Regions from separate parts of the Streptomyces sp. NPDC101152 genome, predicted to be linked through region 3. Evidence: riboswitches for the same ligand, from Rfam matches in the RefSeq annotation. Region 3 holds a riboswitch; each other region holds the start of a gene.
The links. Region 3 has a riboswitch for cyclic di-AMP ahead of ACIRVK_RS27800 (peptidoglycan DD-metalloendopeptidase family protein). Riboswitches for the same ligand answer to the same signal wherever they lie in the genome.
Positions count from the first base shown of each region.

Region 1: another riboswitch for cyclic di-AMP. It lies ahead of ACIRVK_RS19795 (transglycosylase family protein); the one in region 3 lies ahead of ACIRVK_RS27800 (peptidoglycan DD-metalloendopeptidase family protein).
Region 2: another riboswitch for cyclic di-AMP. It lies ahead of ACIRVK_RS32625 (M23 family metallopeptidase); the one in region 3 lies ahead of ACIRVK_RS27800 (peptidoglycan DD-metalloendopeptidase family protein).
Region 4: another riboswitch for cyclic di-AMP. It lies ahead of ACIRVK_RS34005 (M23 family metallopeptidase); the one in region 3 lies ahead of ACIRVK_RS27800 (peptidoglycan DD-metalloendopeptidase family protein).

Region 1 covers NZ_JBIWPO010000013.1:172,782-180,191, reverse strand. Annotated here, with positions in the region: gene eno (phosphopyruvate hydratase) at 1-106, opposite strand, end outside; gene ACIRVK_RS19795 (transglycosylase family protein) at 365-1,066, opposite strand; cyclic di-AMP (ydaO/yuaA leader) riboswitch at 1,070-1,287, opposite strand; gene ACIRVK_RS19790 (transglycosylase family protein) at 1,436-2,392, opposite strand; gene ACIRVK_RS19785 (cytochrome P450) at 2,571-3,842, opposite strand; gene ACIRVK_RS19780 (nucleoside triphosphate pyrophosphohydrolase) at 3,889-4,887, opposite strand; gene ACIRVK_RS19775 (SurA N-terminal domain-containing protein) at 4,998-5,639, opposite strand; gene ACIRVK_RS19770 (glycoside hydrolase domain-containing protein) at 5,785-6,612, opposite strand; gene ACIRVK_RS19765 (protein kinase) at 6,710-7,410, opposite strand, start outside.
Region 2 covers NZ_JBIWPO010000035.1:33,382-40,791, reverse strand. Annotated here, with positions in the region: gene ACIRVK_RS32635 (M16 family metallopeptidase) at 193-1,587, shown strand; gene ACIRVK_RS32630 (M16 family metallopeptidase) at 1,584-2,972, shown strand; cyclic di-AMP (ydaO/yuaA leader) riboswitch at 3,176-3,339, shown strand; gene ACIRVK_RS32625 (M23 family metallopeptidase) at 3,353-4,117, shown strand; gene ACIRVK_RS32620 (GntR family transcriptional regulator) at 4,307-4,999, shown strand; gene ACIRVK_RS32615 (HPr family phosphocarrier protein) at 5,140-5,421, opposite strand; gene ACIRVK_RS32610 (GNAT family N-acetyltransferase) at 5,620-7,410, shown strand, end outside.
Region 3 covers NZ_JBIWPO010000025.1:23,844-31,253, reverse strand. Annotated here, with positions in the region: gene ACIRVK_RS27825 (hypothetical protein) at 1-464, shown strand, start outside; gene ACIRVK_RS27820 (helix-turn-helix domain-containing protein) at 537-1,172, shown strand; gene ACIRVK_RS27815 (DUF6126 family protein) at 1,169-1,294, shown strand; gene ACIRVK_RS27810 (tyrosine-protein phosphatase) at 1,302-2,099, opposite strand; gene ACIRVK_RS27805 (alpha-galactosidase) at 2,265-4,337, shown strand; cyclic di-AMP (ydaO/yuaA leader) riboswitch at 4,643-4,802, shown strand; gene ACIRVK_RS27800 (peptidoglycan DD-metalloendopeptidase family protein) at 4,807-5,733, shown strand; gene ACIRVK_RS27795 (SGNH/GDSL hydrolase family protein) at 6,182-6,967, shown strand; gene ACIRVK_RS27790 (TetR/AcrR family transcriptional regulator) at 7,005-7,410, opposite strand, start outside.
Region 4 covers NZ_JBIWPO010000039.1:16,924-24,333, reverse strand. Annotated here, with positions in the region: gene ACIRVK_RS34010 (AI-2E family transporter) at 344-1,594, shown strand; cyclic di-AMP (ydaO/yuaA leader) riboswitch at 1,830-1,987, shown strand; gene ACIRVK_RS34005 (M23 family metallopeptidase) at 1,999-3,021, shown strand; gene ACIRVK_RS34000 (aldo/keto reductase) at 3,119-4,063, shown strand; gene ACIRVK_RS33995 (PrsW family intramembrane metalloprotease) at 4,107-5,435, opposite strand; gene trmB (tRNA (guanosine(46)-N7)-methyltransferase TrmB) at 5,498-6,346, opposite strand; gene lhgO (L-2-hydroxyglutarate oxidase) at 6,370-7,410, opposite strand, start outside.

The sequences.
Region 1 (7,410 bases), on a different contig from region 3:
GACCCGTGCTGCCGTCGTCGAGGCCGACCTCGACCTCGACCGTGGGGTTGCCTCGGGAGTCCAGGATTTCCCGGGCTACGACGACGTCGATGGACGGCACGAGCATCTCCTTCTTGGGATGTGACGCGGGTACGCAGCACCGCGCGGGTTCTGCGAGTCCGAGCCTAACCGCCCCGGGCCGATCGGCCACGCTGCCGACCACCCCTTGGGCAGAACCGAGAGTAAATTGTTTCTGAACGGAACAAAGAGCGGCGCGGGCATCGCGCAAAAAACCCCGCTCCGGTGCGTACGGGGGAACACGCACCGGAGCGGGGAGCCCCTGAGGGCGGGGAAGGGCCTCTTCTTGGGGGGAGAGGCGCCCTTCTTACTTGAGGTGCAGCTGCTGACCCGGGTAGATGAGGTCGGCGTTGTCGACGATGTCCTTGTTCAGCTTGAACAGCTGCTGCCAGCCGCCCTTGACGCCGTGCTTCTCGGCGATCGAGCTGAGGGTGTCACCCTTGACGACCTTGTACTCGCCGTCGCCCTTCTTGACCTTCTTGCCGGTCGGGGTGGTGACGGTCTTCTGGCTCTTCAGGCTCTTGTCGGACTTGACGGCCGGACGCTCGGAGGAGCGGGAGGCGGTCTGCGACCCGCTCGAGCGGGTGGCGGTGCCGGCGCCCGAGGAGGAGTTCGAGGCGCTCGCACCGTTGTAGGCGGCGCCGGACAGACCCGTGCCGCAGACCGGCCAGGCACCCTTGCCCTGGGAGGCGAGGACCTTCTCGGCGACGGCTATCTGCTGCGCCTTGGAGGCCTGGTTGGCCTGCGGGGCGTAGGCGGTGCCGCCGTACGCGGCCCAGGTGGAGGCGGAGAACTGCAGGCCGCCGTAGTAGCCGTTGCCGGTGTTGATGGACCAGTTGCCGCCCGACTCGCACTGGGCGACCGCGTCCCACTCGGAGGCGGTGGCGGCGGAGGCGTTGCCGGCCGCCATCAGCGGGGCGGCGATGGCGACACCGGTGACACCGGCGAGCGCGGCGACGCGGGTGGCCTTGGACGGACGACGGTGCTTGCCCTTGCCGGAAAACAGCATGGATGATCCCCTCACCGACGCCTGCGAGGTGAGCTGTCGGGTTCGGGCCGGTTGAGTTGCCCGGCCGCGTCCTCGCTTCCACGAGGCGCGGCTTAACCCCTAGCCGCCACCGTCAACTGCCCGGTGGGGCGCTTACCTTGGGTCCCCCGCTCCTGCCTACGGCGCTGTTGCGCGACGACTGTTCCCGTACGGCCGCTGGCAGGATTCGGCGTTGCGACAGACGGGGCTCGGGTTGCCGAGCGGTCCTGACGGTAGACACGGGATCCGCGGAATTTCAAAGACGATCAGGGCTTCTGAGACTCATCCCACACTTTCGCGAAGCCGGACATTCAGCGCGAAATATGACGTGAACTCCCGCTGGCTTTCGCCCTATTCGGCAGGGAGACGCAGGGTCTGACCGGGGGCGATGTGGTTCGGGTCGCCCCCGAGGGCCTGCCTGTTCTCGTCGTAGAGCGCGCGCCATCCGCCGTTCAGGCCAAGGGCGTCGGCGATGGAGCCGAGGCTGTCGCCGGCGTGGACGGTGTACGAGCCGCCCGCGGCGCCGGCGGTCCTGCTCTCGTCGGCGCTCGGACCGCGATGCCGGCCGGCGCCGGTGCCCGACGTCACGGCGCCGGTGTCGACGAGGTTCCAGGAACCCACGGCCTGCTGGGAATTGTCCGAGTCATCACTCTTCGCCCGGCCTGTCGACGGAGTGCCGGCACTCTGCGCATCCGACGGAGAAGCGGACTGCGAGGCGGAGTTGCCCGATTTGGCGGATTTGTCGCCCGCGTCGGGAGACGCGTCGGGAGAGGCGGACGGCAAGGGGGAGCCGCCCGTCGAGGAGGAGCCACCGGCCGAGTCGCCGGAGGAGTTGGACAGACCGGTGGAACCGGAACCATCCGACGAACCGGATGAACCGGACGAACCGAGCAGGCTGCCGACGACGCCCGTGTCGACCGCGGCCGACCCCGAGTCCTTGGTGAGCCCGGAGGTCAGTCCACAGGTGTGGAAGGCGCCGACACCCTCGGCGTCGAGGAGCTTCTCGGCGACGGCTATCTGCTGGTTACGGCTGGCGAGGTCGGGGCGCTGGGCGTAGTCGAGGCCGCCGTACTTGTCCCAGTCCACCCGGGAGAGCTGCAGGCCCCCGTAGAGCCCGTTGCCGCTGTTCTTGCTCCAGGATCCGCCGGTCTCGCAGTTCGCCACCTTGTCCCACGTGGTCCCGTCGGCGGCGTTCGCGCTCGCCGCCCCGAGGAGCGGGATGGCGATGGCGGAGCCGGTGACTCCGGCCGCGACGATGAGTGCCGGAGCCTGACGGGGGCGACGGTGACGACCGTTCCCGGAGAGCATGTGGGGGGCCTTTCGCGAGACATCAGTGACCACGGCGCGTGAAGCGTAGGCCAAGCCTTGGCGCCGCCGTTGATGGGTGAACGTAGCGTCAGACGATCAGCTGTCACAAGTTAATGCCGCGCAGATCACGTGAAGATCACAGAGTTGAGGTCGTGTCACGTTCGCCGGTGACGCCCCGTCACCCGCGAGGGGTGAACTCGACCGGGAGCGTCCGCAGCCCCCGCATGATGAGCCCACCACGCCACCTCAACTCCGATGGTTCCGCCGCGAGTTGGAGGTCCGGGAGTCGGGTGAGCAGGGTGCCGAGCGCGCTCTGGCCCTCCAGGCGGGCGAGCGGCGCACCGAGGCAGTAGTGGATCCCGTGGCCGTATCCGAGGTGCTGGTTGTCACGCCGGGAGAGGTCGAGGATGTCGGGGTCGGCGAACCGCTCCGGGTCCCGGTCCGCGGCGGCGAGTACGACGAGGACGGGGTCGCCGGCCGCGATGTGCTGCCCGCCGATGGTGAGCGGCTCGGTGGCGAACCGCCAGGTCGCCAGCTCCACCGGTCCGTCGTAGCGCAGGAGTTCTTCCACGCCGGTCTCCAGCAGGCCGTGGTCGCCCGCGGCGAGGGAGGTCTGCAGGCGGGCACGCTGCTCGGGATGGGTGAGCAGCGCGTACGTGCCGTTGCCGATGAGATTGACAGTGGTCTCGAATCCGGCGAAGAGGAGGATGAAGGCCATCGCCGCCGCCTCGTTCTCCGTGAGGTGCTCGCCGTGGTCGGAGGCGCGGATGAGGCCGGAGAGGAGGTCCTCGCCGGGGGCCGGGTCGGTGGGGAGCGCTGCGCGCTTGCGGTGGATGAGGTCCGCGAGATAGCTCCGCATCTTCTTCACCGAGCGCGCGACCCCGCCGCGCGGGCCGCCGCCGTGACGGATCATCATCCCCGCCCAGTCCCGGAAGTCGTCCTGGTCCTCGCGGGGGACGCCGAGCAGGTCGCAGATGGCGTAGATGGGGAGGGGGAAGGCGAACTCGTGGATGAGGTCGGCGGAACCCCTGCTCGCGAACTGGTCGATGAGGTGGTCGGTGAGTGCCTGGACCCGGGGGGCGAACTCGGCGACACGGCGGGGCGTGAAGGCCTTGCTGACCAGCCGGCGCAGACGGGTGTGGTCCGGCGGGTCGATGTTGAGGAGGTGGGTCGTCAACTCGGCCTTGCGCTCACCGGGGATGCCGGTCTTGCCCTTGGCGTGCGCGGGCTCGTCGTGGTGGGCCGGGTTCTTGGACAGGCGCGGGTCGGCGAGGGTCTGTTTCGCGTCGGCATAGCGGGTGACCAGCCAGGCTTCCACCCCGCTGGGGAGGGTGGTCCGGTGCACGGGGGCGTGGTCGCGCAGCCAGGCGTAGGCGGGGTAGGGGTCGGCGGCGAACTCCCAGGTGAAGAGTTCGGGGGCGGTGCGGTCGGGAAGGGGGTGGCTGGTCACTCCTCGACGGTATCCGGCGGGGTGGTGGGAGTTGCCTCGGCGGTGGTCAGCGGTACTGCCCGGGCAGTCCCTCTGCGGCCCGGACCGCGTCCCGGTAGGCCCGTGCCGCGACCCGCAGCGCCGCTTCGGGGTCGACGCCCGCGGCTTCCGCGCGGACGGCCAGCGCGAGGAGTTCGTAGCCGATGCCCTCGCCCGTCGGCAGGGGCACCTCCAGGCCGGCCGTCCGTACCCGGGACGCCAGTTTCGAGGCGAGGGCGAGGCCCGGCTGGCCGAGAGGGATGCCGTCCGTGACCGATTCCCGCTGTTTCTCCTCGGCCTTCGTGCGCAGCCAGTGCTCCTTGACCTCCTCCGGGGTGGTGGCGGTCTCGTCGCCGAAGACGTGGGGGTGACGGTGGATGAGCTTGGTGACGATGCCGCCTGCGACGTCGTCGATGGAGAAGGGCTCCTCCGGGTGCTCCTCGGCGATGCGGGAGTGGAAGACGACCTGGAGCAGGACGTCGCCCAGTTCCTCGCGCAGTTCGTCGCGGTCGCCGTCCTCGATGGCCTCGACGAGTTCGTAGGCCTCCTCGATGCCGTACTTGGCCAGGCCCTTGTGGGTCTGCTGGGAGGACCAGGGGCATTCGGCGCGGATCCGGTCCATGACCTGGACGAGGTCGAGGAGGCGGGCGCCGGGGAGGTCGTAGGAGGCGGGGAGGAGTTCCAGGGCGGGCATGCTCACGCGTCCGGAGCCGGCGAGGCGGGCCAGGCCGTCGGTCAGGGCCGGTTCGCCCTCGCCCGTGGCGACGACCACGACCGTGCGGCCGCCGGAGCAGGCGTCCACCAGGTCCTGTGCCGTCGGGGACGCCTCGTCGACGGTTATGCCGGCCTCCCGCAGATACGGCAGCTGCGGATGGGCGCCGTCCGCGCACAGCACGCGGTCGGCCGCGTGCAGGACCTGCCACGCGGGCCAGGAGAGCAGGCCGGGGGCCACCCGGTGGCTGGTGGTGAGCAGGACGAGACGGCCGGGGTCGGCGGCGGTGTCTTCGGGGCGGCTGGTTGCGTTCACGGTTCGAAGCTAACCCACGTCGCCGACAGCCCCCGAGTTTTCCACAGGCGGTGGACGGGCGTGACGGACCGGCCGCCGTACCGATCCCTACGGTTCCTTCGGGCCGCGCCCTACGCCGACTGCCGGGTCGCCGTGACCTCGCGGATCCACGGTGTGTTCGCGTCCACGCGGCTGCTCTTCTGGACGTCCCAGGTGCCGTAGCGGGGGTTGAGGTCGATGTGGAGTTCCGCGGACGCCTTGGACAGGGCGTTCCAGAAGGCCGGCTTGCTGGTGTCGGTGCCCAGGGACTGGGCGAGTTTGTGGGCCTCGAGCTGGAGGCGGAGGTTGTCGTCGAGGCGCTGCGGGGGGACGCCGTACTGCTGCAGCCAGGCGGTTTCGAGGGCCTTGGAGCCGCCGACCTGCTGTTCCAGACCGGCGCGCATCTGCTGGATCTCCTTGGTGGTGACGCTCAGGCCGGCGTCCTGGGCGGCGCGTTGCAGCACCTGGTCGAGGACCATGGTGTGCAGGGTCTGGCGGGCGAGGCCGCCGGTCTGGGCGACGGCCTGCTTGTACTGGGCGTCGTTGGCCACGGCCGCGCGTTGCGCCTGGCGGACTTCCTTCACCCGGTTGTCGAGCTGGGCCACGGTGATGCGCTGTCCGCCGACGACGGCCGCCGCGCCGGGATGCGCGTCGCTTCCGCAGGCGGTCAGCAGAGGGGCCGCGGCGGCGATCGCGGCGGTGAACAGGAGCGCGGTGCGACGGCGGCGTTGCAAGGAGGCCTCCCGAGGAGATTGTGCGACGGTGCACAAAGTCTTGCGGTGATCGATGGTAGGCAGTGGGACGGCTGGGGCCAACCCATGGGACCAACGATTCGTCAGGGCTTCGGGCACCGCCGCGCCCGCACGCGCTCGGCCCGGCTCAGCCGGTGATGGCCACCGGGGCGTCCCAGGCGTCACGGTCCACGGTGATCGTGTAGCCGTTGCGGGACTCCTTGCTGTTGACCTGGTACTGGTGACCGCGGCTGTGGTCGGTGTACTGGGTCTTGCCGAACGGCCAGTCCGTGGTCGTGGTGTCCTGCTTGTCCCACAGCGCGTACCAGAGGTTGCCCGGCAGGTCGGTCTTGTCGGTGGCGTTCGCGATCGCCTTCGCGCTGGAGCTGGTGAAGCCGTAGTAGCCGGCGCGGTAGACCTTGGCGCGCAGTTCCTTGGTGAAGGCGCGGACGTAGGTGAGCACGGCGTTGTTGCACGACGTGTTCGTGATGTCGTACGGCTCCATGTCGAGGTAGATCGGGCTGCCGGCCTTCATGCCGAGCGCGGAGGCCTTGGCGACGGCGTCGTCGGCATCCGCCTTGCCGAGGGAGGCGGCGGTGGTGGCGGTGAGCTTCTCGGGGTTGGAGCCGGTCTGGCAGGGCGGCTGGGCGCCGACGTAGAGCGGGATGAGCTTCCAGCCGGCCGCGCTGACCGACTTCACCCACGACGCGGTGAGGTTGGGCTGGGAGCAGCCGCGGTTCTTGCCGCCGACGTAGACGGCCGCCGCGCCGTACAGGCCGCCCTTCCATGCCTTCATCGCGGAGAGGGAGGGGGCGGCGCAGGTGTCGAAGGCGCGTCCGGTGTACGTCTTCTGGGCGGGCCAGGCGGTGGCGGCCATGGAGGTCTGCGCGGCGACGCCGGCTCCGGCGACGACGGCGGCACCGGCGACGGCCCAGGTGATGTATCTGCGCCGCTTGGACTGACGATGGCTGGACATGACGGACCCCACCCCTGGTTGTACGTGTGTGTGACTGATGTTCCTGGTGCGCACGCTTGTTGCACGTGTGCCGAAGAGTCTTCGGCGCTGAGGATAGCTAGCCGCGCACCTGGCCCAGCCACTGGAGGGTGCGGCGGACCTCGGCCGCGAGGGGGTGGCCGGGGCCGCCCAGCCGCTCCACGTCCATGAGCAGGCGGGCGAGGGTGTCGTGGGCGGCGGCCCGGTCGCCGAGGGCGAGCAGGAGGTGGCCGATGCGGCGGCGGACGTCGTGGGAGAGTTCGGGGTCGCCCGCGGAGACGTACTGGTTCTCGTAGTACGGCAGCAGGGCGCGGTACTCGGCGAGGGCCGCTGCGGGTTCGCCGAGCGACTCCAGGCACTGGGCGGCCTCGTAGCGGTAGCGCAGGGACTGCGGGTCGGCCTGGCCTGCCTCGGCGGCGCGTTCGTCGGCGAGGCGGCGCAGTTCGGGCAGCGCGCGCCGGTACTGGCCGTCGTCCATGAGGGTGGCCGCGTACTGCTTGCGCAGGGTGCGGACGACCGGGGAGTGCTCGCCGTGCTGTTCGGCGGCGGCGGGCAGGATCGCGCCGAGGATGTCGACGGCCTGGGTGATGCGGCCCTCGCCGAGGAGGCGCTTGACCTCGTCGACGGCGCGCGCGACGTCCGGCTTCTCGGGGGCGGGGGCGAGGGGGGCGGGCTGGGGCGCGGGGGTGCGGGCGCGGTCGGGCCAGGGAGCGTGCGGGCGCAGGAAGGGGCGTGTGGGGTCCAGGGGCGCTCCGGTGGGCGTCCCGCGCGCGGGCAGGA
Region 2 (7,410 bases), on a different contig from region 3:
CCAGGACCCTCGGTCGGCGGTCCGGCCCGGCGCGCGGGTCACCCTCACCGCGGCTGCCCGCAGGCTACGCGATCCGCTGTGGGCGTACCTCCCCCGGGAACTTCGCCGCGGGTCCGCACGCTTGCATACAGTGGCAGGACCGGCAGCAAAACCGCGGTTCCCATCACCGCGACCGCGATCGAAGGGACGTACATGCCCATGGGTCACACGGCCACAGACCAGGCAGGCACCGGGGGCCTGACAGCGACCGAGCACCGCCTGGCCAACGGCCTGCGCGTGGTGCTCTCCGAGGACCACCTGACCCCGGTCGCGGCGGTGTGCCTCTGGTACGACGTCGGCTCCCGGCACGAGGTCAAGGGGCGTACCGGCCTGGCTCACCTTTTCGAGCACCTGATGTTCCAGGGCTCGGGACAGGTCAAGGGCAACGGCCACTTCGAGCTGGTGCAGGGCGCGGGCGGTTCGCTCAACGGCACGACCAGCTTCGAGCGCACCAACTACTTCGAGACCATGCCCGCCCACCAGCTGGAGCTCGCGCTGTGGCTGGAGGCGGACCGGATGGGCTCGCTGCTCGCCGCCCTGGACGAGGAGTCCATGGAGAACCAGCGGGACGTGGTCAAGAACGAGCGCCGGCAGCGCTACGACAACGTTCCCTACGGCACCGCGTTCGAGAAGCTGACCGCCCTCGCCTACCCGGAGGGCCACCCCTACCACCACACCCCGATCGGCTCGATGGCCGACCTGGACGCGGCGACCCTCGAGGACGCGCGCGCGTTCTTCCGTACCTACTACGCACCCAACAACGCCGTCCTGTCGGTCGTCGGCGACATCGACCCCGAGCAGACGCTCGCCTGGATCGACAAGTACTTCGGCTCCATCGCCTCGCACGACGGCAAGCCCGAGCCCCGCGACGGCTCGCTGCCCGAGGTCATCGGCGAGCAGCTGCGCGAGGTCGTCGAGGAGGAGGTCCCGGCGCGCGCCCTGATGGCCGCCTACCGGCTCCCGCACGACGGCACACGCGCGTGCGACGCCGCCGACGTGGCGCTGACCGTCCTCGGCGGCGGTGAGTCCTCCCGCCTGTACAACCGGCTGGTACGCCGGGACCAGACGGCCGTCGCGGCCGGCTTCGGCCTGCTGCGGCTGGCCGGGGCGCCCTCCCTGGGCTGGCTGGACGTGAAGACGTCCGGGGACGCCGAGGTGCGGGTCATCGAGGAAGCCATCGACGAGGAACTCGCCCGGTTCGCCGACCAGGGCCCGACGGCGGAGGAGATGGAGCGCGCGCAGGCGCAGTTGGAGCGCGAGTGGCTGGACCGGCTCGGCACGGTCGCGGGCCGCGCCGACGAACTGTGCCGGTTCGCCGTCCTGTTCGGCGACCCGCAGCTCGCCCTCACCGCCGTCGAGCGCGTCCTGTCGGTGACCCCGGAGGAGGTCCGGGAGGTCGCCGGGGCCCGCCTGCGGCCCGACAACCGCGCGGTGCTCGTCTACGAGCCGATCGCAGGAGAACCCGCCGAGGACGCCGATCCCCCCGAAGACCCCGAGGCCGAGGCCACGGTCGAAGCCGGCGACGACAACGAGGAGGCGGCCAAGTGACCGAGCTCGCCACGATGGACTTCCACCCGCAGCCCCAGGCCGGCGAGGCCAGGCCCTGGGCGTTCCCGGCGCCCACGCGCGGGGAGCTCGGCAACGGCCTGACCGTGCTGCGCTGCCACCGGCCCGGCCAGCAGGTCGTCGCCGTCGAGGTGCTCCTGGACGCGCCCCTGGAGGCCGAGCCGGCCGCCGTGGAAGGTGTCGCCACGATCATGGCGCGCGCCTTCTCCGAGGGCACCGACAAGCACTCCGCCGAGGAGTTCGCCGCCGAACTGGAGCGCTGCGGCGCCACCCTCGACACGCACGCCGACCACCCGGGCGTGCGCCTGAGCCTCGAGGTCCCGGCCTCGCGGCTGGTCAAGGCGCTCGGTCTGCTGGCCGACGCCCTCAGGGCGCCCGCCTTCGCCGACAGCGAGGTCGAGCGGCTGGTCCGCAACCGTCTCGACGAGATCCCGCACGAGCTGGCCAACCCCTCCCGCCGTGCCGCCAAGGAACTCTCCAAGGAGCTGTTCCCGGCGACCTCGCGCATGTCGCGCCCGCGCCAGGGCACCGAGGAGACCGTCGAGAAGATCGACGCGGCCGCCGTCCGCGCCTTCTACGACCGCCACGTCCGGCCCGCGACGGCCACCGCCGTGGTCGTCGGCGACCTCACCGGCATCGACCTGGACGCCCTCCTGGGCGAGACCCTGGGCGCCTGGACGGGCTCCCGGGCCGAACCCCGCCCGGTGCCCCCCGTCGCCGCGGACGACACCGGGCGCGTGATCATCGTGGACCGTCCCGGCGCGGTGCAGACGCAGCTGCTCATCGGCCGCGTCGGCCCCGACCGGCACGACCGCGTGTGGCCCGCGCAGGTGCTCGGCACGTACTGCCTCGGCGGCACCCTCACCTCGCGCCTGGACCGCGTCCTGCGCGAGGAGAAGGGCTACACCTACGGTGTGCGCGCGTTCGGCCAGGTCCTGCGCTCCGCCCCGGACGGGACCGGCGCCGCCATGCTCGCCATCAGCGGCTCCGTCGACACCCCGAACACCGGACCGGCGCTCGACGACCTCTGGAAGGTGCTGCGCACCCTCGCGGAGGGGGGCCTGACCGACGCCGAGCGCGATGTCGCCGTCCAGAACCTCGTCGGGGTGGCGCCGCTGCGGTACGAGACCGCGGCGGCCGTGGCGAGCACGCTGGCCGACCAGGTCGAGCAGCACCTGCCGGACGACTACCAGGCGACGCTGTACCAGCAGCTCGCCGCGACGGGCACCGTGGAGGCCACCGCGGCCGTCGTGAGCGCCTTCCCGGTGGACCGCCTGGTGACCGTCCTCGTCGGTGACGCGGCCGAGATCAAGGAGGCCGTCGAGGCCCTGAACATCGGTGAAGTGACCGTCGTCTCCGCCGAGTAGCGGCACGCGTGCGTGGCGGGGCCCTGGTGACGGAAGCGTCACCAGGGCCCTCGTATGTCCGAATTGAAGGAAATTTGAAGGAGAGTGGGCTGTTTGCCCTGTGGGATGCGCTACAAACTCCGTGATCCGTTTGGGAATTGAAAGTCGCCCCGCTTAGCGTCGTCCGGGCTGTCCGTCAGGCACCGCGCCGCACCCGCGGCACCGGACAGTCATCGCCGAGTCCCCGTACGGCGCGAGCCAGGGGAGCCGGGGACCCAAGTCAGTCCCTGGGGTGAATCGGACGCCCGCGCGTGCAGCGAGGGGGTCCGTAGGAGACCTTCCTGCTCCGAACCCGTCAGCTAACCCGGTAGGCGAGAAGGAAGGAAAGGACCAGCCTGTACATGGCGTTCATGTGCGCCACCGGGAAGCACCGTCTTCCCAGCCGGATCAAGCGTTCCACCGCCCACGCCGCAGGCGTCGCGGCCCTCGCCGCCACCGGCGTCGTCGGCTCCCTCGCGGCCCCCGCGCTCGCCGCCGACAACTCGGTCGAGCAGACCGGCCTCACCCCCGTCATCACCATCGGCGACTCGATCGCCGCCAAGATCGACGCCCAGGCCGCCGCGCAGAAGCAGGCCGCCGAGACGGCCGCCCGCAAGAAGGCGGCCGAGGAGGCCGCGCGCAAGAGGGCCGAGGCCGAGGCGAAGCAGGCCCGCGAGGCAAAGGCGCGCGCCGCCCGCGAGGCCGAGCGCAAGCGCCTCAACACGTTCGTCGCGCCGATCTCCGACTCGTACGTCTCCACGGGCTACAAGGCCAGCAGTTCGCTGTGGTCCTCCGGCAGCCACACCGGTATCGACTTCCACGCCGCCACCGGCACGACCGTCCACGCGGTCGGCTACGGCACGGTCGTCCAGACCGGCTGGGGCGGCGCGTACGGCAACCAGATCGTGATCAAGATGAACGACGGGACGTACACCCAGTACGGCCATCTGTCGTCCATCGGGGTCTCCGTCGGCCAGCAGGTCGCCACCGGCCAGCAGATCGGCCTGTCCGGCTCGACCGGCAACACGACCGGACCGCACCTGCACTTCGAGGCCCGTACGACCCCCGAGTACGGCTCCGACATCGATCCCGTCGCCTACCTGCGCTCGCACGGCGTGGACGTCTGACGAAGGATCGCGAGATCCCGTGAAGGCCCCGGCTCCCCGAGCCGGGGTTTTCGCCGTTTGTGCCGCCCCGCTGGCCAAAAAATATCCATGGATTCCGGTCCGCCGTCGGAAATTCCCGCCCATTGCAATAGAGTCACGGAACACACGTCAATGGTCGACGTTTCACGGGGATTAAGGCGGAGGTCGGACATGCGTATTCCGGCGCACTCGGTGTGCACGGCCATCCGGGACGACATCGTCGCGGGTGTCTACGAGCGCGGCAGCCGCCTCACCGAGGAACTCCTCGCCCGCCGCTACGGCGTCTCGCGCGTCCCCGTCCGCGAGGCCCTGCGCACCCTGGAGGCCGAGGGCTTCGTCGTGACCCGCCGGCACGCGGGCGCGTGCGTGGCCGAGCCGACCGAGCAGGAGGCCTCCGACCTGCTGGAGATGCGTCTGCTCCTGGAGCCGCTCGGCGCCTCACGGGCCGCCCAGCGGCGCACCGAGGCTCATCTCAAGGTGCTGCGCGGCCTGGTCAGGCTGGGCCAGGAGCGGGCCAGGAGGGGCAACAGCGAGGATCTGCGGTCCCTGGGGGCCTGGTTCCACGAGACGCTCGCCCAGGCCTCCGGCAGCCCCGCCATGACCTCGACGCTGACCCAGTTGCGCCACAAGATCGCCTGGATGTACACCGTGGAGGCGCCGGCCGACCCGGTCGAGTCCTGGGCCGAGCACGGGGCGATCGTCGACGCCGTGGCGCGCGGCGACGGCGAGCGCGCGCGGGCGATCACGGCCCTGCACACCGAGCGCTCCGCCGCGGCGCACCGGCTGCGTTTCGGCGCCCCTGAACGGGTGAACGGTGTGAGGAACTCGCAACATGCCGTAAACACGCCGAGCCTGCGGCATTAACACGAGCGCCGTATACAAAGAGAAGAGAATTCGCAGGGGGGTTATTCATGCTGCCCGTCGCGGAGAATTCTGCGGCCTGGGCGCGGGAAATGCGAAGGGCTCGCCCGGTAATTCGGACGAGCCCTTCTGTGGTGCCGTGATCAGACGGTCTCGGGAAGCTCCTCGAGCCCCTCGGCGACCAGCTTGGCGAGCCGGTCGAGGGCGGCGTCCGCGCCCTCGGCGTCGGAGGCGAGGACGATCTCCTCGCCGCCCTGGGCGCCCAGGCCCAGAACGGCCAGCATGGAGGCCGCGTTGACGGGGTTGCCGTCGGCCTTGGCGATCGTCACCGGGATACCTGCGGCCGTGGCGGCCCGGACGAAGATGGAAGCGGGGCGGGCGTGGAGGCCCTCGGCCCAGCCGACGTTGACGCGGCGCTCAGCCATGTGATGCTGCCCTTCGGTGTTCAGGGTTGTCTAGACCAGTTTCCCACAACGTGAAGCGTCTCCGGAGCGGACCTTCGTTCCGTCCGGGGTGAGTGGTCGGGCCGCGGCCTCGGCCCGACCTCCGTCCCTCGCACTGCTCGGTCGTCGTCCACAGACTGCCTCGCGCCGTTGTCGGACGCGAGCCGTAGTCTGGGGCCCATGCAGACCTCGTCGGACCGGCACGAGTACCCCGCCCACTGGGAAGCCGACGTGGTGCTGCGCGACGGCGGCACCGCGCGCATCCGCCCCATCACCGTTGACGATGCGGACCGGCTGGTCAGCTTCTACGAGCAGGTGTCGGACGAGTCGAAGTACTACCGCTTCTTCGCGCCCTACCCGCGCCTGTCCGCGAAGGACGTCCACCGCTTCACGCACCACGACTTTGTGGACCGGGTGGGACTCGCGGCCACGGTCGGCGGCGAGTTCATCGCCACCGTACGCTATGACCGCATCGGCGCCGACGGGCTGCCCGCCTCCGAGTCCGACGAGGCCGAGGTCGCCTTCCTCGTCCAGGACGCCCACCAGGGCCGCGGCGTCGCCTCCGCCCTCCTGGAGCACATCGCCGCCGTCGCGCGCGAGCGCGGCATCCGCCGCTTCGCCGCCGAGGTGCTGCCCGCCAACACCAAGATGATCAAGGTGTTCACTGACGCCGGGTACACCCAGAAGCGCAGCTTCGAGGACGGCGTCGTGCGCCTGGAGTTCGACCTCGAACCCACCGACCGCTCCGTCGCCGTCCAGCGCGCGCGTGAGCAGCGCGCCGAGGCGCGGTCGGTACGGCGGCTCCTGGTGCCGGGCTCGGTCGCCGTCGTCGGCGCCGGACGCACCCCCGGGGGCGTCGGCCGCGGCATCCTCGACAACATCAAGGAAGCCGGTTACGCCGGACAGCTGTACGCGGTGAACAAGGCGTTCCCCGAGGACCTCAAGGAACTCGACGGCGTCCCCGCCCACCGCTCGGTGCGGGACATCGACGGGCCCGTCGACCTCGCGGTCGTCGCCGTACCGGCCGAGCACGTCCCCGAGGTCGTCACCGAGTGCGGCGAGCACGGCGTGCAGGGACTGGTCGTCGTCTCCGCCGGGTACGCCGAGAGCGGCCCCGACGGGCGCGAGCGCCAGCGCGAACTCGTCCGGCACGCGCGCACGTACGGCATGCGGATCATCGGGCCGAACGCCTTCGGGATCATCAACACCTCCCCCGAGGTGCGGCTCAACGCCTCCCTCGCCCCCGAGATGCCCCGCCCCGGCCGCATAGGCCTGTTCGCCCAGTCCGGCGCCATCGGCATCGCCCTGCTGTCCCGGCTGCACCGGCGCGGCGGCGGCGTCACCGGCGTCACCGGCGTGTCGACCTTCGTCTCCTCCGGCAACCGCGCGGACGTCTCCGGCAACGACGTCATCCAGTACTGGTACGACGACCCCGACACCGATGTCGTCCTCATGTACCTGGAGTCCATCGGCAACCCCCGCAAGTTCACCCGCCTCGCCCGGCGCACCGCGGCCGCGAAACCACTGGTCGTCGTCCAGGGCGCCGGCTCCGCGCCGCAGGGGCACGCCGTACGGGCGACCCGGCTGCCGCACGCCACCGTGTCCGCGCTGCTCAGGCAGGCCGGGGTGATCCGGGTCGACACCATCACCGAACTCGTCGACGCGGGGCTGCTGCTGGCCCGGCAGCCGCTGCCGGCCGGGCCGCGGGTGGCGATCCTCGGGAACTCCGAGTCGCTGGGCCTGCTCACCTACGACGCCTGTCTCTCCGAGGGACTCAGGCCGCACCGGCCCCTGGACCTCACGACGGGTGCCACGGCGGGCGACTTCCACGCGGCGCTGCTTCGGGCCCTCGGCGACGACTCCTGCGACGCGGTGGTCGTCACCGCCATCCCGGCGATCGGCGAGGCGTCGGTCGCGGACGCCGAACTGGCGCAGGCACTGAAGTCCGCCGCCGACCAGGTCCCCGGCAAA
Region 3 (7,410 bases):
CCCTGGTGTCCCCGTCCGACAATGGGGGACGGCCCGAGGTACTGGAGGAGATCGCCGCGCTGCTCGCTCCCGAACCGCTGCTGGCGGCCGAACGCGCGGGCGTGCTGTGCCGGTTGGTGGACCGGACCGAGGAACCGGACCGGCTGCTCGGACGGCTGCTGGATCTGGCGGAGGCACTGGAGGGCAGCCCGACGGTGGTCACGCTCCAGGCCTCCACCCGGCTGGACGCGGGCTGGGCGCACCGGGCCCGGCCCGAGCGCGGCACGGCCCTGCTGGCGGCGGCCGAGCGGCTCGCCGGCGACGGCGGCACCGTCCCCGGTCTGCTCGCGGCGGGGCTGGTGGCCCGCACGGCCGGCAGCCTCGGCTGGCCGGACGAATGGCGGTCGCTGCTGCGTGTGCTGCGCCGCCATCCGGACCCGGACGTACGGCACAAGGCGTACGAGACGATGACGGCGACGGAGTGACGGGGCCGGGGCGCTTTTGCCTCTGAGGCAAGGAATTTGCCGTACAGGCAATCGACCGGCTGAATGGAGAGCATGAGCTCTCCCGAAGCCGAGACCGGTGCCGAGCCCCCGGCCGGGCCGGACCAGGTACTGCCCGCCGTCGCGCCGCAGCTTCGCGCCCTGCGCAGGCGGGCCGCCCTCACCCTGGAGGCGGCGGCGCGTACCGCCGGGCTGTCACCGGCCCATCTCTCCCGGCTGGAGACCGGGCAGCGCCAGCCCTCCCTGCCGATGCTGCTCACTCTCGCCCGTGTCTACGGTACGACGGTCTCGGAGCTGCTGGGCGAGACCGTCGCCGACCGGGACGCCGTCGTGCGCGGCGCCGCCATGGAACCGACCGCCGCGGGCGGCTGGACCTACTACCAGGCCGGCGCGCCCGGCCGCGGCATGCAGGCCCTGCGCGTCCACGTACCGCACGGCTCGCAGGGCGACATCGTGCGGGTGCACCCCGGTGAGGAGTGGCTGTACGTCCTGAAGGGACGGCTGCGGCTGCGCCTCGGGGACACCGCGCACCGGCTCGGACCGGGCGACAGCGCGCACTTCGACTCGCTGACCCCGCACCGGATCGCCGCCCAGGACGCCGATGGCGTCGAGCTCCTGTTCGTACACACCCTGCTGCAGAGCCCCACGGCCACCCTGTGCCTGGGCCCCGTCACCGGAGACACGCCATGAGCAACAGAAACATGGAAGAGAAGTTTCCCCGCGCCCTGTGGGTGCGGCTGATCATCTACATCGCGGTGGGCCACCTCTTCGCGGCCTTCGTCTACCTGTTGTTCGCGGTCGGCGCCAAGTAGCCCGGCGTCAGTCGAGCAGCCGCTCCCGCAGGCGCCCGCGGATCTCCGGCGTCACGCCGAGGCCCTGCTCCAGGTAGGGCTCGACGCCGCCCCACGTCTCGTCGATCGTCTCGAAGGCCGCCTGAAGGTATGTGGCGCGCGCCTCGAACAGGGGGCTGAGCAGTTCCATGACCTCGGGGGAGTAGCCGGCCCTGGAGGTGCTGCTGCGGCGCACCTTGTAGCGGCGGTGCTTGGCGTTCGACTCCAGGTAGTCGGCGACGATCGCCTCCCGCTCGACGCCCAGCGCGAGCAGGGTCACCGCTATGGACAGGCCCGCGCGGTCCTTGCCCGCCGCGCAGTGCAGCAGCGCGGGCAGGCTGTCCTCGGCGAGCGAACGCAGCACGCGCGCGTGCTCCTCGGTGCGTTCCCTGATGATCTTGCGGTAGGAGGCGATCATCCGGTTCGCCGCCCGGCCGTCGCCGAGGATCTCGCGCAACTGGTCGATCTCGCCGTCCCGGACCATCCTCCAGAACCCGGAGCCGTCCGCCGGATCCGACAGCGGCAGGTTCACGTTGCGCACCCCCGGCAGTTCGACGTCCGGGCCCTCCAGCTTGTGGTCCGCGGCGTTGCGGAAGTCGAAGATCGTGTGCAGTCCCAATGAGGACAGGAACGCGGCGTCCTGCTCCGTGGCGTGCGCCAGATGGCCGCTGCGGAAGAGCACTCCGTGCCGCACCCGTCGTCCGTCCGTCGTCGGCAGGCCGCCCACGTCGCGGAAGTTGCGCACTCCGGCCAGCTCCGGTTCGGTCGACGGGATCTGCTGCGTCACGGGGGCTCCTCCCATTCGGCCCCGCCGGCGCGGCTCGGCGACGGGCACCTCCTCGACCATACCGGTCGGTACGGCAATGAGTTGTCCACAGGCGTTGCCGCCGGGGGCCGCCGCCGTTGATGATGTTGCTGCTTGATCGCACCTGTTCGAATGTGTGGGGGCTAGATGCTCGAGATCTCCGACAACGGCCGTACCTGGCTGCTGACCGGCCCGGCCAGCGGCTACGCCGTCCATCTCACCGAGGACGACGAGCTTCTGCACCTGCACTGGGGGCCGCGGATCGCGCTCGCCGACGCCGAGGCGCTCGCCGTCCGTCCGCTGCCCGTCTACCGGCCCTTCGAGTCGCAGCTGGACGGCCGCGAGGAGTACCCGGTCGAGGGCGGCCCACGGTTCACGCGGCCCGCTCTGTCCGTGCGCACCGAGGAGCGGCGCGGCACCGAGTGGCGCTTCGAGGCGTACGAGGCGGAGGGCGACCACCTGCGGCTGCGCTTCCGCGACGGCGGGCTCCTCGTCACGCTGCACTACCGCATGCGGCGCGACGTGGTGGAACGCTGGGTGACCCTCGACAACGAGGGGCCCGCGCCCCTGGAACTGCTGCGCGCCGACGCCGCCACCTGGACGCTGCCCGACCGCGAGGGCTGGCGGCTGTCCCAGCTGCACGGCCGCTGGGCCGCCGAGTCCCTGCTGACCGCAGCGCCGCTCACCCATGGCGAGAAGGTCATCGGCAGCCGCCGCGGCCACACCGGCCACCAGCACCTGCCCTGGGTCGCCCTCGACACGGACGCCACCGAGGAGCGCGGCGAGGTCTACGGCTGCGCGCTCGGCTGGTCCGGTTCCTGGCGGATCGCGGTCGCGCAACTCCCCGACGCGCGCGTGCAGATCACCGGCGGCGCCGGCTACGACGACTCCGGGCTGCTGCGCCTGGCCGCGGGGGAGTCGTACACCACGCCCGTCTTCGCCGGCCTGTGGAGCGAAGGCGGATTCGGGGGCGCGAGCCGGGCCTGGCACGCCTACCAGCGTGCCTACGTCATCCCCGACGCCGACCGGGACCGGCCGGTGCTGTTCAACTCCTGGGAGGCGACCGAGTTCGACATCTCCGAGGAGCAGCAGGGGGTGCTCGCCCGCCGTGCCGCGGCCATCGGCGTCGAACTGTTCGTCGTCGACGACGGCTGGTTCGGCAAGCGCACCAGCGACCGCGCCGGACTCGGCGACTGGACCCCCAACCCCGACCGCTTCCCCAAGGGCCTGGCGCCGCTCGCCGACTACGTGCACGCGCTCGGCATGCAGTTCGGCATCTGGGTCGAGCCCGAGATGGTCAACCCGGACAGCGACCTCTACCGCGCCCACCCCGACTGGGTGCAGTACCAACCAGGACGAAAGCGGACGGAGTTCCGCAACCAGCTCGTACTGAACCTGGCCCGCGAGGACGTCCAGGAGTACCTCTGGGAGCAACTGGACGCCCTGCTGTCCAGCGCCTCGATCGACTACGTGAAGTGGGACTTCAACCGCTGCTTCACCGACGCGGGCTGGCCCGGCGACCCCTACCCGCAGCGCCTGTGGGTCGACCACGTCCGCGCCCTGTACGCCCTCCTCGACCGGCTGCGGGCCGCCCACCCGGACGTCGCCTTCGAGTCCTGCTCGGGCGGCGGCGGCCGGATCGACCTCGGCATCATGAGCCGTACCGACCAGGTGTGGACCTCCGACAACACCGACCCGCTCGACCGGCTCGCCATCCAGCACGGCTTCAGTCAGATCCATCCCGCGCGGGTGATGGCCGCCTGGGTCACCGACAGTCCCAACACCCAGCTCAACGGCCGGGTCAGCTCGCTGCGCTTCCGGTTCGTGAGCGCCATGGCGGGCGTGCTGGGCGTCGGCGGGGATCTCACCCAGTGGACCGAGGAGGAGCTCGCCGAGGCTCGCGACTGGGTGAGCCTCTACAAGGAGATCCGCCCCTTGGTCCAGCACGGCGACCTCCACCGGCTGCGGCCCCCGACGGGCGGCCTGTGCGCGGTGCAGTACGTGCGTGGGAACGAAACCGTCGTCCTCGCCTGGCTCCAGGCCCAGAGTTACGGAGAACCCGTACCGGCCCTGCGGCTGCGCGGGCTCGACCCGGCCGCGTCGTACGAATGCCCTGAAACGGGCGAAATTCATCGAGGGGCCGTTCTGTCGCATCACGGACTGGTCACCGGATTGCGCGGCGACCTCGATGCGACAGTCATCCGGCTGCGCCGCATCTGAGCCTTCTGTCCGAATTGCTGGCTTCATTCCAACTCGCTCTGGAATGGGAAATGCTGGAGCACCGTCACGTGAGGAGCGTCATATCCGTGACGGTGCGTTGCACGTCATGTTCACGTAATTCATCTGCTCTTCAAGGGTGTTCGGGTGATGTGGACGTTCGGTAATTCACGGAGGGTGACCGTGAATTCCGGCAGTCGATCTACGGAAACGCATTCCACGGGAACCGGCGCTTGTCCCTCTGCGTCCTGGTCGCTTACGTTCGCCACCAATCCGGACGGACGCCCAGTCCTGCCGCCGCCCGGAGCCCGCACAACTCACCCGTGAACGGCAGGAGCGGGGGACCCACAGGTACGACGCCTGTTCCGGTCTCCGGAACGGCTAGGGGTAAAGCCGCGCCGAAAAAACGCGGCCGGGCATCTCCAGCCCGCACCCGACAGCTCACCTCGCAGGCGACGGAGAGGAATTCGCCATGCCCGCGAAGGGTAAGCACCGCCGCCCGAAGCCCAAGCGCTTCACCCGCTCCATCGCCGTCGCCGGAACCGGCGGCGCCGCTCTCGCCCTGCCGCTCATGGGGGCCACCGGCGCCCATGCGGCCACCGCGCAGTCCGCCCCCCGGTCGGTTTCCGAAAAGGCCGTCCAGTCCCTTCCGGCCGTCGGTAAGAAGGCGACCGAAAAGAAGACCGCCGCCAACCATCGGGGTGTGCGCACCTATTCGGTCCGGGCCGGCGACTACCTCTCGAAGATCGCCGACGAGCAGCACGTCCGGGGCGGCTGGCACAAGCTGTACGCGGACAACCGCCAGGCTGTCGGCGCCGACCCGTCGCTGATCCACCCGGGCCTCAAGCTCACCCTCGACGGCGGGGCGACGCCGACCGCCACCACCAAGTCCGCGTCCCCCTCCGCCGCGTCGTCCTCTTCCGCTTCCTCTTCCTCGTCGAGCGCCTCCTCCGCCCCGAAGGTCACCCAGGCCGTCGCGTCGACCGCCACCGGCTTCAACCTCCCCGTGACCGGCGGCACCATCGGCACCGGCTACCACGTCGCCGGCAGCATGTGGGCCAGCGGCTACCACACCGGCGTCGACTTCGTCGTCCCGACCGGCACCCCGGTCAAGGCCGTGGGCGCGGGCACCGTCGTCACCGCCGGCTGGGGCGGCGCGTACGGCAACCAGGTCGTCATCAGGCTCGCCGACGGCTACTACGCCCAGTACGGCCACCTCTCCCAGATCTCCGTCTCGGTCGGCCAGAGCGTGACCCCGGGCGAGCAGCTCGGCCTCTCCGGCGCCACCGGCAACGTCACCGGTCCGCACCTGCACTTCGAGATCCGCACCACGCCAAACTACGGCTCCGACGTGGACCCGGTCGCCTACCTCCGCTCCAAGGGCGTCGCCGTCGGCTAGCCCCCGCCGACCACGCGCCCGACACGCCGCCGAAGGCCGGACCCCGATCCCCGGGTCCGGCCTTCGGTGTTGCGGTCGTGTGGCGGGGCGTCAGGCGGTGTCGACAGCACGGGTCGTCCCCCGCGGCCGCGGCGAGCGCCGTACCCCGCCATCGCGGCCGGCTCCTCGCCCACGACGACTTCCGGCACGGCCTCGGCAACGAACCATGTCCGGATCGTCTCCGACTGCTCGACGGTCCGCTGGTGGAACAACGGGCGACTTCAGGGTCTGGCGGTTCACCCGTCAACATCCCTGATCCGAGGGGTATTCCGGTCTTGGTGAACCCTTTGGCAGTGGTTTATCTCACCGCCCGTCAACCCTTTCCTACGGTCGCGTAGGTCACATTCGAAGGTGAATCATGGCCGCCGTGGCAGACGATTCGAAAAGTGACAGCAGAGACAGCGGAGCAGTGATCGGGTCGTACGTCGCGGTGGGGGACAGCTTCACCGAGGGCGTGGGAGATCCCGGTCCCGACGGGGCGATGGTCGGCTGGGCGGACCGGTTCGCGGTGCTGCTCGCGGACCGGCGCCCCGAGGGCGACTTCTCCTACGCCAACCTCGCCGTGCGCGGCAAACTGCTCGACCAGATCGTGGCGGACCAGGTCCCGCGGGCCGTCGAACTCGCGCCGGACCTGGTCTCCTTCTGTGCCGGCGGCAACGACATCATCCGGCCCGGCACCGACCCGGACGAGGTCGCCGAGCGTTTCGAGCGGGCGGTGGCGACGCTCACCCGGGCCGCCGGCACCGTGATGGTGACGACGGGCTTCGACACCCGTGGCGTGCCCGTGCTCAAGCACCTGCGCGGCAAGATCGCCACCTACAACGGGCACGTACGGGCCATCGCCGACAGGTACGGCTGCCCCGTGCTGGACCTGTGGTCCCTCAGGACCGTCCAGGACCGCAGGGCCTGGGACGACGACCGGTTGCACCTCTCGCCCGAGGGGCACACGCGCGTGGCGCTGCGGGCCGGCCAGGTCCTCGGCCTCGAGGTGCCGGCCGATCCCGACCAGCCCTGGCCGCCGCTGCCGCCGCGCGGCACCCTCGAGGTGCGGCGGGACGACGTGCACTGGGCGCGCGAGTACCTGGTGCCGTGGATCGGGCGCCGGCTGCGCGGCGAGTCCTCGGGCGACCACGTCACGGCGAAGGGCACGCTGTCGCCGGACGACATCAAGATGCGGATCGCCTCGGTGGCGTGAGGGCGGTGGGCGTCCCCCGGCGCGGGACGGGGGACGCTCACCCCTCTGATGCGGTCGACTCCGCCCGTTCCAGGCCCAGTTCGCGGGCCACGGCCTCGTCCACCCACTCCTGGGCGCGGGCCCGCGACACGGCGCCCGGGTACGACGTCAGCTGCACGGCGAGCCCGTCCAGCAGGGCCGTCAGGCGCAGCGCCGCTGCCGTCGGGTCCGGGCAGCGGAATTCGCCCGCGGCCACGCCCTCCGCGATGACCTCGGCGAGCGCGGCCTTCCACCGCCGGTCGAGGTCGCGGGTGACCTCCTGGAGCGCCGGTTCGCGCAGCGCCGCCGCCCAGCCCTCGATCCACAGCCGCCAGCCCTTGGCCTGACCGGTCGGGGCGTACCAGCGCACGGCCGAGCGCAGCCGCCGCAGCGCCGTGGTGCGCCGGCCGAGCAGCTTGCGCAGA
Region 4 (7,410 bases), on a different contig from region 3:
CCGTGACGCGAGAAAGCCCCGGCTGGACGGGGGAGACCAGCCGGGGCGGTAAAGGGGTGGCCTGCGGAGGGCGGTCGCCTCTCGGCGAGGTGCTCCATGGGGCTTCAGCCGGACGATCGTCCCCATGGGCTGTAGGTGAGGCCCGGGGACACTGTCCCCTCCGCCGGCCACGTATCCCTCAACGGAGAGGCGTGGTGGGGTGTTCCCGGACGGCGGGATGCGCGAGGGTGAGCTGGGGCACACTCTCGGGCAGGCCCACCGGGGCAGATGGGCGAAGTGACTTTAGAAGTGGGCTCCTCGGGGGACACGTAGCTGCGTGGTTTCGATGACGTGAGGCGGTGACGTGCGGGTGAGTGACGCCCTGCGCAGGTCGCGCCGACGTCCCGGAGCGGGACCCGGCGGCAGCCGTGGCGCCGGTCCCGGCCAGCGGCGGATGCGGTACGTCGTGCTCGGCAGCCGGCCCGCACGCGGAGTCGGGACGGTGGCGGTCGCGCGCAGGTCGGCGACGACGGTGCGGCCGACCGGGGACGGTGTGGTGGTCAACCGCGGGCTGAAGGCGGCTGCCGCGTACGCGTGGCGGCTGCTGGTGCTCGGGGCGGCCGTGTACGCGGGGTTCGTGCTGCTGGGACGGCTGCAGTTGGTCGCCGTGGCCCTGTTCCTGGCCCTCGTCGTGACCTCCGTGCTGCGTCCGCTCGCCGATCTGCTGGCGCGCCTGCTGCCGCGGCCCCTGGCGGTGGTGGTGAGCGTGGTGGGCAGCCTGCTGGTGGTCCTCGGGCTGCTGGCGCTCGTCGGTGAACTGGTGGCGAGCGAGTGGGGCAAGCTGGGGCAGGAGTTCAGCGGCGGCGTCGGGCGCATCGAACGGTGGCTGCAGGGGCCGCCCTTCCACGTGAGTCCGGCCCTGACGTCGAACCTTCAGGACAAGGTGAACACCTTCGTCTCCCAGCACCGCTCCGTGCTGATCAACAGCGCCGTGAACGGCGCCAGCCGGCTCGTGGAGGTGCTGACCGCGGGGGTGCTCGCGCTGTTCTGCTCCCTGTTCTTCGTCCATTCCGGTGACAGGTTCTGGAGCTGGTTCCAGGACCAGCTGCCGCAGCGGGCGCGGGACCCGTTCAACCGCGCGGGCCGTACGGCGTGGCGGACCTTCGCCGGGTACACGCGCGGCATCGTCATCGTGGCGGCCAGCAACGCGGTGCTGGTCGGCATCGCCCTGTTCGTGCTGCGGGTGCCGCTCGCCCTGCCGCTGACCCTGCTGGAGTTCTTCGCCGCGTTCATCCCGCTGGTGGGATCGCCCATCGCGCTGGGCGTGGCCACGGTGGTCGCGCTGGCCACGCGCGGTCCTGCCATCGCGATCGTGGTCCTCGCGCTGATCGTCATCGTCGGCCAGATCGAGGGCCACGTCCTGCATCCGCTGGTCATGAGCTGGGCGGTCCGGCTGCATCCGGTCGTCGTCGCCGTCTCCGTCATCGCCGGCGGCATCCTGGCCGGGGTCGTCGGCGCGGTCGTCGCGGTGCCGATGGTGTCGGTCGCCTGGGCGGTGCACGGCGAACTCCGCACTCCGCCCCCCGAGCCGAAGCGTGCGCGAGAGCGGCCGTGACCTGTTCTTACCCGGGGTAATCGGGTGGCCTCTCTGTGTATGACAACTGACGCACCGTCAATTCCGGGGCCGCTCCCGCGGCGAGGTCAACTCGCCCGAATTTCGCCGGTCATGGCCCGTACGTCCGCACCAAAAACGTTTAATGATCAAGCCGAACTGCTTGGAAACGGCACCGTGGGTCTATTAACGTTCGATAACGCAGCGCGGTCGTCCCAGCCGTCACAAGAGGCGGCTCCGTGCGCACGCGCCGAATCCCGCAAGGGAACCGGGGAACCACCACCCTGGGGTGAATCGCGCGGATGCCGTCGTGGCAGCACGGCAGGTATACGCGCGTAGGAGACCTTCCTGCTCCGAACCCGTCAGCTAACCCGGTAGGCGAGAAGGAAGGAAAGGAGCACGCCCACGTGGCGTCCAACCCGCCTGCCCCGGCAGCCCCGTTCGTGCCGAGCACCCAGCCCTTCGGCTTCGGCCCCGGCAACGACGAGGGCCAGTGGGAGGAGTGGAACCCCACCGAGGAGTCCCTCCGCACGGTTCGCGGCCGGCACCGTGTCTCCCGGCAGCGCGGCGGGGGACTGGCCCGCAGCTCCACGGTTCTCGGCGTCGGCGTCATAGCCGCGGTCGGCGCGGGCGGCATGGCCAGTGCCAACACCGGCAAGCCGCCGGTGTCCATCTCGCTGCCGGACCTGGCCTCCGTGGCCCACGTCTTCGACGGCGGCTCCAGCGCCCCCAAGGGCTCCGCGACCGCCCTCAGCGACGTCGGCGTGAGCACCAAGGACGCCGCGCAGGGCGCCAAGGGCGCCGGTGAGGCGCTGCGCGACCGCATCATGGCGCAGGCCGAGGTGCAGCGGGTCCAGATCGACAGCAAGGCCCAGTACGCCACCGAGGCCGCGTTCGCCCAGCAGGTCGGCCAGGCCGCCGCCCAGGCGGAGAAGGACGCGGCCGCCCAGGCGCAGGCCGCGAAGGACAAGGCGCAGGCGGCGGCCCAGAAGGCGGCCGAGGCCGTGAAGCTCGCGAAACTGGCCACGCAGTACACGCTGCCCGTGGTGTCGTACACCATCACCGGCACCTTCGGTCAGGCCGGCTCCATGTGGTCCTCCGGCTACCACACGGGCCTCGACTTCGCCGCCCCCACGGGCACGCTGATCAAGGCCATCCACAGCGGCACCATCACCGAGGCCGGATGGGCGGGGGCGTACGGCTACCGCACGATCCTCACCCTCGACGACGGCACCGAACTGTGGTTCTGCCACCAGTCGTCGATCAACGTCAGCGTCGGCCAGAAGGTCGGCACGGGTGACGTCATCGGCCGTATCGGCGCCACCGGCAACGTGACCGGGCCGCACCTGCACCTCGAGGTCCACCCGGACGGGCAGGCCACCGGCATCGACCCGGCGCCCTGGCTGCGCGGCAAGGGCCTCAACCCCTGACCGGTACGCCACTGCGGAACGGCCGCCTCCGACTGTTTACGCGAAGTTTGCGGCCGTTCCGGAAGACAGGTCTCCGTCTCGGGCGTTGACGCTGAACATGACTTCTCTGCGCAAACTCGGCTCCTCCGACCTCGAGGTCTTCCCGCTCTCCCTCGGCGGCAACGTCTTCGGCTGGACCGCGGACGAGGCCACGTCCTTCGCCGTGCTCGACGCCTACGCGGCCGCGGGCGGCAACTTCGTCGACACCGCCGACGGCTACTCGGCCTGGGTCCCCGGCAACAAGGGCGGCGAGTCCGAGACGGTCATCGGCAAGTGGGTCAAGGCCCGCGGCAACCGCTCCGACGTCGTCATCGCGACCAAGGTGAGCCAGCACCCCGAGTACCAGGGCCTGTCCGCCGCCAACATCAAGGCAGCCGCCGACGCCTCGCTGCGCCGCCTCGACACCGACTACATAGACCTCTACTACACCCACTTCGACAAGCCGGAGATCCCCGTCGAGGAGATCATCGGCGCGCTCGACGAGCTGGTGACGGCGGGCAAGGTGCGCGCGATCGGCGCCTCCAACATCTCCGCCGAACGGCTCGCGGCCTCCCTGGAGTTCTCCGACCGGGAGGGCCTCGCCAAGTACGTGGCGCTGCAGCCGCACTACAACCTGGTCTCCCGCGACACCTACGAGGGCGCGCTGCAGGACGTCGCCGCGCGCTACGGCCTCGCCGCCGTCCCGTACTACGCCCTGGCGTCCGGCTTCCTCACCGGCAAGTACCGCCCCGGTACGACGGTCGACAGCCCGCGCGCGGGCGGTGCCGCCCAGCACCTGGAGACCGAGCGCGGCCAGCGCGTCCTCAAGGCCCTGGACGACATCGCCGAGGCCCACGACGCCCCCGTCGCCACGGTCGCGCTGGCCTGGCTCGCGGCGCAGCCCACGGTCGTCGCCCCGATCGCCTCGGCCCGCACGGTCGACCAGCTCCCGGCCCTGCTGGGGGTCGCGGACCTGACCCTGACGGACGCGGAACTGAGCCGCCTGACGGAGGCCTCGGCCTGACCGTCCCACGGCAGCCTCCGGCGGCGCCGAGCCCGCCCCGGCCCTACGAGCGGTACGGGTTGTGCGCGGGATACGGCGCCGCCGGTTGACCGTAGGTGCCGTACCGCGGCCACGGCGGGGCGGTCTCCGGCACCGGTGGGGCCGTCGCCCGCGCCGCGTGGTCCAGCGCCGGCCGGGCGACGTCCCGCAGGCGCCACAGCTCGGCCAGCAACTCCCGCTCCCGTACGGCGAAGTCGGCGCCGGCCCGCCCGCGCCGCGCCCGGTGCCGCAGGAACGCGAGGGAGGTCGCGTACGCCTCGTAGCGGGTCACCGCCCGCGCGGCCGGCCTGCCGAAGTGGTGCGCGGCGTGGTCGCGGGCCATCCGCCGCGCCCGCATCGAGCCCAGGGCGTACGGCTCGGCGGGCGCCAGCCAGCCCGCGGCGACGTACGCGGGCAGTTCCTCGCGCACGGTCCGCAGCTCCCGCTGCCGGGTCCAGATGACCAGCCAGGTCAGCAGCCCGAACGCGGGCACCATGAACGCGGCATAGACGCCGAAGAACCCGAACTGGCCGAACGTGGACGAGCCGTTCCAGAGCGCGTGCATGCCCATCGCGAGCAGCAGCCCGCACAGCGGCACCAGCACGCGCCGCGCGCGCTGCCGGTCGGCGGACGCCGCGGCGATCCCGAATCCGATACCGGTGAGCACGGTGAACAGGGGGTGCGCGAAGGGCGACATGACGATCCGCACGAAGAAGGTCGCCACCGTGACGGACGTGATGCCCTGGTCGCCGGTGAGCTGGTCGGTGCCGAAGGCGGTGCCCAGGTAGAGGATGTTCTCGGTGAACGCGAAGCCGGTGGCGGTGATCCCGGCTATCACCACCCCGTCGACGATGCCGGTGAAGTCCCGTCTGCGGAACAGGAAGACGAGCAGTACGGCCGCCGCCTTCGCCGACTCCTCCACGACCGGCGCTATCACCGTCGCCCCGAGCGTGTCCGCGCCGGAGGGGTCCGCGGTTGCCGTCGCTATCCACCTGGTCGCGAAGCTGTTGGCGACGATCGCTATCAGCGCGGCCGCGCAGGCGCCCCAGGCGAAGGCGAACAGCAGATTGCGCCAGGGGCCGGGGGCGACCCGGTCGAGCCAGCGGAAGGCGGCTATGAGCAGCGGCACGGGCAGCACCGCGAGGCCCAGCCCGACCAGGAACCCCTCGGTGCCGGTCTGTTCGCGCACCAGCGCCAGGATGACGAGGCCGGAGAGCGCCAGCAGGGCGCTGAGCGCGCCGTAGCGCACCGCACGCCGCTGCCACCAGTGCGCGTGCCCGATCGACCCGCCCAGGGGACCACCGGGGTACGGCGGTTGCGGCGGATGCGTCGGGTACGGAGGACAGGTGGCCACGGCATCGACCCTAACGAGCGAAGGCGCCGCCCGCGACGGTGCATCGCGCTGCCCGCTGGACTTCAGGCGCCGGTGGGGGGCTGGTCGTGATGCTGTACGCGACGGAACAGCAGGTCGTTCACGACATGTCCCTTGTCCAGTCCCTGGCCCTCGAAACGGGTCAGCGGGCGGAAGTCGGGACGGGGTGCGAAACCGCCGCCGGGCACGGTGTTCTCGAACGCCGGGTGCGCGGTCAGCACCTCCAGCATCTGCTCGGCGTACGGCTCCCAGTCCGTCGCGCAGTGCACGATCCCGCCGGGCCGGATCCGGGAGGCGGCGAGGTCGAGGAACTCCGGCTGGATCAGCCGGCGCTTGTGGTGCCGCTTCTTGGGCCAGGGGTCGGGAAAGTAGACGCGCAGCCCGTCCAGCGAGTCGGGGGTGAGCATCTCGCGCAGCAGGATGATGGCGTCCCCGTTGCCGACGCGGATGTTGGACAGGCCGCTCTGGTCGGCGAGGTTGAGCAGGTTTCCCTGCCCCGGGGTGTGCACGTCCACGGCGAGGACGTTCGTCTCCGGGTCCGCGGCGGCCATCTGCAGGGTGGCCTCGCCCATGCCGAACCCGATCTCCAGAACCACGCGGTGGTCGTTGCCGAACAGCTCGGCGAGGTCGAGGGTGTGCCGGCCGTCGATGTCCAGCCCCCACTTGGGCCACAGCCGCTGCAGGGCGTCCGCCTGCCCGGCGGTCACTCGGCTGCGGCGCGGCTGGAAACTCCGGATGCGCCGCTCGAAGTGCGAACCCGCGGGGTCGGCCTTCGGCCCGTCGGGGAACCGCGGCTCGCCCTTGGCCCGGGAGTGCCGGATGGAGACACCGGGCGCGTGCGAGGGGTGCTCGCCGGGGCCGGGAGGTTCGGGGATGGTGTGGGAGTCAGACACAGTGAGTTCGATTTTACGGCGGCTCACACCGAGGTCAGCATCGCCAGCGCCCTCCTCGCCACCTCCCGCCCGATCGGCAGCGAGGCCGTGGCCGCGGGGGAGGGCGCGTTCAGCACGTGCACCGTGCGGGGGCCCTCCTTGATCAGGAAGTCGTCCGCCAGCGAGCCGTCCCGCAGCACCGCCTGCGCCCGGACGCCGGCGGCCGTCGGCACCAGGTCGTCCGCCGTCACCGCCGGCAGCAGCCGCCGTACGGCGGTGGTGAACGCGTGCCGGGACACCGACCGGCGCAGCTCTCCCGCCCCGTACCGCCAGTGCCGGCGGGCCATGTGCCAGGACCCGGGCCAGGCCAGCGTCCCGGCCACCTCCCGCGGCCGTACGACACCCCAGCCGTAGCCCTCCCGGGCCAGCGCCGGCACCGCGTTCGGGCCGATGTGCACGCCGCCGTCGATGCCGCGGGTGAGGTGCACCCCGAGGAACGGGAACGCCGGGTCCGGCACCGGGTACACCAGCCCCCGCACCAGCTCGGGCCGCGCCAGCGAGTAGTACTCGCCGCGGAACGGCACGATCCGCATCTCCGGGTCGTCCCCGGCCAGCCGCGCGACCTCGTCGCAGTACAGCCCGGCACAGTTCACCAGCACGCGCGCGCGGACGACGTCCCCGGCCGTCGTCCGTACGGCGACCCCGAGCTCCGGGCGCCGGTCGATCCGCTCGACCCGGGCGCCGTAGCGGATCTCCGCCCCGGAGGCCTCGGCAAGCTGCCGGGCCACGCCCACGAAGTCGCACACGCCCGTGGTCCCCACGTGTATCGCGGCGAGACCGCGCACCTCGGGTTCGTACTCCCCGATCTGGGCGGCGCCCAGCTCCCGCACCGGGATCCCGTTCTCCCGTCCGCGCTGCACGAGGGCGTGCAGGCGGGGCAGCTCCTCGCGCTCGGTGGCGACGATCAGCTTCCCGGTGACGGCGTGCGCGATGCCGTACTCGGCGCAGAACTTCACCATCTCGGCGCCCCCGCGCACGGCGAAGCGGGCCTTCAGGGAGCCGGGACGGTAGTAGACGCCGCTGTG